2 regions of the Serratia liquefaciens ATCC 27592 genome follow, and region 1 is predicted to be linked to the other one. Evidence: riboswitches for the same ligand, from Rfam matches in the RefSeq annotation. Region 1 holds a riboswitch; the other holds the start of a gene.
The links. A riboswitch is a leader RNA that binds a small molecule or an ion and turns the genes downstream of it on or off. The one in region 1 is predicted to bind thiamine pyrophosphate.
Positions count from the first base shown of each region.

Region 2: it holds a riboswitch for thiamine pyrophosphate, as region 1 does, so the genes downstream of both, thiM (hydroxyethylthiazole kinase) here and M495_RS15695 (TenA family protein) in region 1, are expected to answer to the same signal.

Region 1 covers NC_021741.1:3,325,433-3,329,626, forward strand. Annotated here, with positions in the region: gene M495_RS15685 (GlxA family transcriptional regulator) at 1-411, opposite strand, end outside; gene M495_RS15690 (LLM class flavin-dependent oxidoreductase) at 479-1,501, opposite strand; TPP riboswitch at 1,659-1,761, shown strand; gene M495_RS15695 (TenA family protein) at 1,827-2,507, shown strand; gene M495_RS15700 (ABC transporter ATP-binding protein) at 2,504-3,259, shown strand; gene M495_RS15705 (ABC transporter permease) at 3,256-4,023, shown strand; gene M495_RS15710 (ABC transporter substrate-binding protein) at 4,052-4,194, shown strand, end outside.
Region 2 covers NC_021741.1:3,854,001-3,858,194, forward strand. Annotated here, with positions in the region: gene M495_RS18050 (inhibitor of vertebrate lysozyme family protein) at 1-400, opposite strand, end outside; gene thiD (bifunctional hydroxymethylpyrimidine kinase/phosphomethylpyrimidine kinase) at 487-1,287, opposite strand; gene thiM (hydroxyethylthiazole kinase) at 1,284-2,078, opposite strand; TPP riboswitch at 2,115-2,216, opposite strand; gene M495_RS18065 (GNAT family N-acetyltransferase) at 2,285-2,710, shown strand; gene M495_RS18070 (MFS transporter) at 2,757-4,022, opposite strand; gene M495_RS18075 (sugar phosphate isomerase/epimerase family protein) at 4,130-4,194, opposite strand, start outside.

The DNA.
Region 1 (4,194 bases):
CAAGGTTTCCAGCAGCCGCCAATGGGTGGTCGCCCGGCGGCCGTCCAGCAGACCGGCCTCGGCCAGCAGCATCGCCCCACCGCAAACGGAGGCCACGCGCCGCGCTTTGGGGGCCGCACGGCGGAGCCAATCCACCACAAAGGCGCTTTCTTCCTCGGTCGCCCCTTTGCCGGTAACGATGATGGTATCGCGTTCCACCTCAGGGTCGAGATCCGCCAGGCGATGATCGGCCAACAGATTCAAACCGGACGAGCCATGCACCACCCGGTGGGTTTGCGTGGTGACTATCGCCATCTGGTAGAGCGGCGCATCATCGGGCCGCAAGCGGTTGGCCTGCATCAGGATGTCGGCGATCCCCGCCGATTCGAACAGCATGCCCCCTTCGGGGACGATAATCAGAAATGTATGCATGGCCTTAAAATACAAAATCGACAAAATAAGTCAATAACGCTTCCCGGTTTGAGAAGCGTTTCTCTCATCAGCGCCAGCCCAGCGCCGGGGCGACATGAGTCAGGATCGACTCAATCACGTGGGCGTTGTAGTCAACGCCCAGCTGGTTGGGCACGGTCAGCAGCAAGGTATCGGCTTCGGCAATCGCTTCGTCCTGCGCCAACTGCTTGATCAGCAGTTCCGGCTCGGCGGCATAGCTACGGCCGAATACCGCGCGAGTCTGCTGATCGATATACCCCACCTGATCGCTGTCCTGGCCGCTGTTGCCGAAATAGCTGCGATCCTGCTGGTTCATCAGCGCAAAGATGCTGCGGCTGACCGACACCCGCGGCTGGCGTGTATGACCTGCGGCCTTCCAGGCATCGCGATAAGCGCGGATCTGCTTGGCCTGCTGCACGTGGAAGGGCTCGCCGGTTTCGTCGTTTTTCAGCGTAGAGCTTTGCAGATTCATACCCAGCTTCGCCGCCCAGATCGCCGTGGCGTTTGAGCTTGCGCCCCACCAGATGCGATCGCGCAGCCCGGCGGAGAAAGGTTCTACCCGCAGCAAGCCCGGCGGGTTCGGGAACATCGGTTGCGGGTTAGGTTCAGCAAAGCCTTCGCCACGCAGCGCTTCCAACAGGACGTCGGTATGGCGGCGCGCCATATCGGCTTCGGTCTCGCCTTCGGCAGGCGTATAACCAAAATAACGCCAGCCATCAATCACCTGTTCGGGAGAACCGCGGCTGATGCCCAGTTGCAGCCGCCCGCCGGAAATCAGGTCGGCGGCGCAGGCATCTTCAACCATATAAAGCGGATTTTCATAGCGCATGTCGATCACGCCGGTGCCGATCTCAATACGCTGGGTTTTGGCGCCGATGGCCGCCAACAGCGGGAATGGCGAGGCAAGCTGGCGGGCAAAGTGGTGTACGCGAAAATAAGCCCCATCCGCCCCCAGCTCTTCTGCCGCCACGGCAAGATCAATGGATTGCAGCAGCGCGTCTGCCGCCGAACGGGTGCCCGACTGCGACGAAGGCGTCCAGTGGCCGAAAGAAAGGAAGCCGATTTTCTTCATGGGGTGATCCTTAGATTCATTAATGACCGGATTACAGTGACAAAAATCGCCCCCTTCCGGCCAGAAATATCGTGGCCGATCGCACTAAACGGATCCTTTTACGCCACGACGCCACACTGCCTGAGCATTGTAATCAAAAAGTAAATATCGTATAACAGGCTCCTCCGAGGGGTGTCCTGTTACGGGCTGAGATGGCGCAAGCCGAACCCTTTGAACCTGATCTGGGTCATGCCAGCGAAGGGACGGTCGGCAATCCCCTCACGGCGGTTGCCTGTTCATACCTCACCTCAGCGCGCCCGGATCTCCACTCACTTTTGGAGGTCCCATGTTTACTCCCTTATTCGATAACGGTCTTTACGGAAAGCTGCGCCAACAGGCCGGCGGTCACTGGCAGGACTATGTGGCACACCCCTTTATTCAGCAACTGGCCGCCGGTACGCTGCCGGAACCCGCTTTTCGCCGCTACCTGACGCAGGATTATCTGTTCCTGATCCACTTTGCCCGCGCCTATGCCCTACTGGTCAGCAAACTGCGCACCCTGCCGGAAATGCGTGCCGCTACCGCTTCGCTCAATGCGATTGTCGCCGAACTGCCCCTGCACCTGGCCTATTGTGCCGACTGGGGATTGAGCGAACCGCAGATAGCCGCCGAACCCGAAGCGCCGGAAACCCTCAATTACACCCGCTATGTGCTCGATATCGGCCACGCCGGGGATGCCCTGGATCTGCTGGCAGCGTTAATGCCCTGCGTCGCTGGCTATGCCGAAATCGGCCTGCGCCTGCTCAACGATCCCAACACCGTGATGGAAGGCAATCCCTATGCCTCGTGGATCCGCAACTATGGTGATCCTGCCTATCTGAGCGGCGTACAAGCCTCCCTCGACCTGCTGGAAAACGTTGGCCTCCAGCGGGGTGCCCCAAGCCGCCTGAACGAACTGTCGGCGATTTTCACCACCGCCACCCGCCTGGAATCCGCCTTCTGGCAGATGGGGTTGAATGCCCAATGAGCCTCGGCGACACGCAGCACGGCAATGCCCGGCCCGGTATTCAGGTACGGGATCTGACCCTGCGCTTTGGTCAGCAGGTGATTTTCGATGGTCTGAATTTCGATATCGCCGGCGGCAGCTTCGTTGCCCTGCTCGGCGCCAGCGGCGCGGGGAAGACCAGCCTGCTGAAGATCATCGCCGGGCTGGCGAAACCCACCTCCGGTACGGTTATCGGCAGCGACGGCCTGCCGATAACCGGGCGTATCGCCTATATGGGGCAAAAGGATCTGCTCTATCCCTGGCTGACAATTGACGAGAATATTAGCCTCGGTGCGCGGCTGCGCGGCGAAAAGGTCGACCGCGCCTGGGCGGAACATCTGCGGGAACGCGTGGGCTTGACCGGCTATGGCCGCAGCTTGCCTGCCGCGCTGTCCGGTGGCATGCGTCAACGTGCCGCTATTGCCCGCACGCTGTATGAGCGCCAGCCGATTGTGTTGATGGATGAACCCTTCTCCGCGCTGGATACCATTACCCGCGCCATGATCCAGCAGCTGGCCGCCGAACTGCTGGCGCAGCATACCGTGCTGCTGATCACCCACGACCCCATGGAGGCCTGCCGCCTTAGCCACCGCCTGCTGGTGCTGTCCCGTTATCCGGCGGGGCTGGACGACAGTCATGTTATCGGGGGCTTACCGCCGCGAGCGCCGGACAATCCTCAGTTGCTGAAAAGCCAGAGCGAGTTGCTGCTGCAACTGGTGAGGGCCGCCGGATGAAAACCCTTTCTGAAAGCCGTCTGTCGCGGATGCGTCGCAGCCTGACGGTGTTCGCCGGCCTGTTGCTGCTGTGGGCACTGGCCACGCTGGGCGACATCCCCGCCTTCCTGTTGCCCTCCCCCTCGGCGGTGGCACAGGCGCTGTGGGACAACCGGGCGTACCTCGCTTATCACACGCTGATCACCGCCTCGGAGATCGCCTGCGGTTTGCTGGCCGGGGTTTTGCTCGGTGCCACGCTGGCGCTGTGCATGATCTTTTCGCCGCGCCTGCAGCGCTGGTTGATGCCGCTAGTGCTGACCAGCCAGGCGATACCGGTGTTTGCGCTGGCGCCGCTGTTGGTGCTGTGGTTCGGCTTTGGCATGAGCGCCAAAGTGGTGATGGCGGTGCTGGTGATTTTCTTCCCGGTGACTTCCGCCTTCTTCGATGGGCTGCGGCGGGTCAATAACGATTATCTCGATCTGGCCCGAACCCTGCGCGCTTCTCCCTGGGCCCAACTGCGTCACGTACGGCTGATGGCGGCGCTACCGGCTTTCGGTTCCGGGCTGCGGATGGCCGCCGCCGTCGCCCCTATCGGCGCCATCATCGGCGAATGGGTTGGCTCGGCGGAAGGCCTGGGTTACGTCATGCTTAACGCCAACGCGCGCATGCAGACCGACATCTGCTTTGCCGCGCTGTTTATTTTGGTGCTGATGACCGTCTTGCTATGGGTGACGGTAGACGCGCTATTGCTGCGCCTGATCGACTGGGCACCGGAAAATGATTGATCGCCTCACAACAACAAGGGTAACAACCATGCTTAAAAATACCGTCTGCGGGCTGCTGCTCGGCGCCACGCTGGCCAGCCAGGCCAATGCCGCGGAAAAACTGACGCTGGTGCTCGACTGGTATATTAACCCCGACCACGCGCCCATCATGGTGGCCGAGCAGATCGGCGC
Region 2 (4,194 bases), 530 kb from region 1:
TCGGTTTACCCATCCATTGGTATTTGGCGTATTTCTTCGGATGGTCAACCGCTTCCGGCTTATCCGCCACCTCAACGCGCACGGCCCAGGCCTGTGATTTGTCTTCCTTAAACGCCACTATCATAAAGTTGTTGGCGCAGTCATGCGGCTTGCACAGATTGCCCACCAGATAGTTCTGCCCTTTCCAGCTCAGGCTCTGCGCCGGCGTGGAGGTTCCCATCCCCTTGCGCGCCCAACCCGGCAAGCGAGCCTGCCCTTTGACCATATTTTGCCAACTGGTCTGGTAACCCGGCTGTTGGATCACGTCCGAGGTGGTGACGATCTGCTGAGCGAAACCACCCACGCTGAAGCTGAGTAACGCGCCGAAGATGGCGCCGCGAAGTGCGTTTTGTCCTGTCATGGCCTTCTCCCTAGAAAAAATTCGGTTGCACCCGGCCCAAGCCGGGTCTGGATCTAGTCAGACCACAAGGGTAGCAAAAAGTTGACTTACCACCAGGCATGAAAATGATGTACCGGCCCAATACCGTGCCCCACTTCCAGGGTATCCGCCTGCAGCAGGGCCTGTTGCAAATAGTCCTTGGCGGCAGCGACCGTTCCGGCCCAGTCGTTGTGACGCGGTCGCAGCGCCGCCAGGGCGGCAGACAGCGTACAGCCGGTGCCGTGAGTATGTCGGGTCGCCACGCGCGGCGCGGTAAAGCGCAGCTCCTGCTCGGCCGTAAACAGCCAATCCGGACTTTCGCTTTCGCTAAGGTGACCCCCTTTCATCAACACCGCCTGACACCCCATCGCCAGGAGCGCCCGGCCCTGCTCGCGCATCTGGCGCTCATTTTCCGCCGGGGCGCACGCCAGCAGCGCCGCCGCCTCCGGCAGGTTCGGCGTGATGATCGACACCAGCGGCAACAATTCACGACGGATCGAATCCACCGCCTCCGGCGCCAGCAGCGGATCGCCGCTTTTTGCCAGCATCACGGTATCCAGTACCACAAACGACGGCTGATAATGGCGCAAACGCTCCGCCACCGCCTGCACAATATCGGCGTTGGCCAACATGCCAATCTTGGTGCTGTCGATACGCAGGTCGCTGAAGACGGAATCCAGCTGAGCGGCGACAAAGGCCGGATCTATGTTGTAGACCGACTGCACACCACGGGTGTTTTGCGCCACCAGCGCGGTAATCACCGAGGCACCATAGGCCCCCAACGCAGAAAAAGCTTTTAGATCGGCCTGAATGCCGGCGCCGCCGCTCGGATCGGTCCCGGCAATTGTCAGTGCGTTAATGCGTTTCATTGCAGTTCCTCCGGGCGCAGTTGATACAGTGCGTCGAGGAACGCCGGGGTGAAACTGCCCGGCCCGGCGGCACGGCGCGTGGCCCGTTCACCGCAAAGCGACATCACCCGGCAGGCGGTCGCCACGTTATCGAGCCGATCGCCCGGTAAACTGCAAAACGCCGCCACCACCGCAGAAAGTGCACAACCGGTACCGACCACCCGCGTCATCAGCACATCGCCGCCGGTGACTGCCCAGTCACGCTGGCCATCGGTGATGTAATCAACAACGCCGGTTACTGCCACTACCGCACCGCTGTTGCGCGCCAATTCGCGCGCCGCCGGCAATGCCGCCAGCGAGTCGTCTGCACTGTCTACGCCACGTCCGTTAGCCTGCAGACCACTCAGCGCCATGATTTCAGAAGCGTTACCGCGGATCGCCGCCGGCTTCTCACCCAACAAGCGATGGGCAAACGCGGTGCGATAGACCAACCCGCCGACCGCTACCGGATCCAGCGTCCAGGGGGTTTGTGCCACGTTGGCAGCTTCCACCGCGGCTAACATGGATTCAGCGCGTGATGCATTGAGGGTGCCAACGTTGATCAGCACCGCATCCGCCAGTCGGCTGAATTGCGCCGCTTCGGTCGGTTCCACCACCATCGCCGGCGAAGCGCCGAGCGCCAACAGGACGTTAGCCGTCAGTTCCTGCACCACTTCGTTGGTCAGGCAATGGATCAGGGGCGATTGGCGTTTAAATTGAGTCAAACAGGCCGCGGCGCGGGCGCCGGGGAAAACATCAGGTCGAGCGAGCATATTCCTCCCAACCGGCGTTCAAGAAGGCGGGTACCGGTTGGGGCACCGAGACTTCCCTACGCTGGCATAATCCAGATCAGGTAATACGGGTAAAATCTCAGCCACCGCACATCGCGCAGGGCACCCCGAGTCAAGACGGTCATTATTGGGGTTGCCGCCGGTGAGGTCAATCGCGCTATAGTGTCAAAAAATAAAAAGGAGGCGCCATGCAGATAAGAAAATACCAAGAGGCCGATCGCCCCTTCCTGCGCACCCTGTATCTGGCTTCGCGCAAAGCGGCATTTACGTGGCGCGATACCGAAGATTACCGGCTGGAGGATTTCGATCGCTCAACGCTGGGCGAAGATATTTGGGTGGCGGAAGATCAGGGGAAGCGGCTGGGATTTGTGTCGATTTATCGCCAGGACAACTTTATTCACAACCTGTATGTCGATCCGCATCTGCCGCCGCTCGGCGTCGGCAGCGCTCTGTTACAAGCGGCAGAACAGACCTTTACCGCCACCGGTTCGCTGAAATGCCTGGTGAAGAATGAGAAGGCGCTGGCGTTCTACCACAAGCACGGTTGGCGAATCATCACTACCGGCAATGACGGCGGGGAAGAATATTACCTGCTGCATTCCCCGGCAAAATAAAATAAGGGCACAGCGCAAACCGTGCCCGTTCATTAAAGCCCCCGGCTCAGGCGACAGAAGCTGCCGGGGTCAGTTTTGCGCGTGCGCGGATATTTCTGACCAACAGCCCCGACACTATGATCCCGGCACAGGCAAACATACCCATCAGCCCGAAAACAATCTTGTAACCGGTCAGTCCTGGGAAGGCATCGAGAATATGACCGTACAGGCTAAAACAGAACATCGCCGGGGCATAACCGATAAAGCTGCCCAGCGCCATAGCCGCACCGGTATGTTCTTCGTCAATGCCGGCCTCACCGATGGGGGCAAAGAACACCGCTCTCTGGGTAAAGATCACAGCACCAAATCCCAGCGTACAGGCCATGCCCAAGTAAACCGGCATTTGTTCATGCGGTAACAGGATCAATAGCGCCAGCGCAATGGCGCTGATAATAAAGGTATAGAATAAATACTTGCTGGGAGACTTTAATACTTTATCGGCAATGAGACCACCAATCGGTCCACCCACCATTTTTAAGCAGTATTGATTAATGATCCCGTAAGCACCCACCAGTGCAATCGGCAGCGCATAGACATGACTCAGGAAAGGAATAAAGAACGTCAATCCGCAATACACCGCGTAAACACAGAAAACGCTGAAGGCAATCAGCCATACCGTTTTGTTTTTCAATACGCTGCCCATGCCAGGCTTTTTATTGACAGGGGTTTGTTCTTTAGCGGGTAACTTTTCCTCTGGGCTTTCTTTCATCACCAACAGAATAATAATCCCTACGCAAATGGCGATGGCCGAATAAAACAATATGCCGACTTTAAAACCCAGGTAGCCGCTACCAAATGCGGTAAACAGCGCCAGCGCAGAAAAGGCAACCACCGTGTCGACAACCCCGCGCCCGGTTTCAAAAAAGCCGAACAACCGCCCCTGCTGAGTATTATCCCCCAGCATACTCACCGATTTGAGCAGCACCGGCCAATTCAGCATGTCACAGGTCACGCCGAACAGCGCCCAGACGAACAGTATGCCCCAGTACCCCGGCATGCTGGACAGGTAGATGCCAAGCAAGCCAGTAGCAATCAGCGAAAACGACATGGTAAAACGTCGCGGCAGACGATCGGAAAAATAGATTGATAAGAAGAAGCCAATGGTCGTCACAATCGAGTTAACCGACATGGCATTGCCTATTTCGCCGTTACTCAAGTGAAAATACTGTTGCATCGGAACATAAAAAGCATCTTTAAGGGAAGGCAATTTATAGATTGTCCCTCCACATAAAACCAACAAGCTAAATAATGCCCATCTTTTTTTAGTTAACATAGTCCCCTCACAGCCAATAATTAATAAGCGGTGTTGTTTACCCGATAATGAGGCGAGCGTTGATCGCTCATCAGCGAGAATATGTGATTTATAGATTTATTTTTATATTATGCCGGATTTAGCAGTTCCTGAGCTTGCTGCGTTAAACTGTCAATGATGGTGCGAACATAGT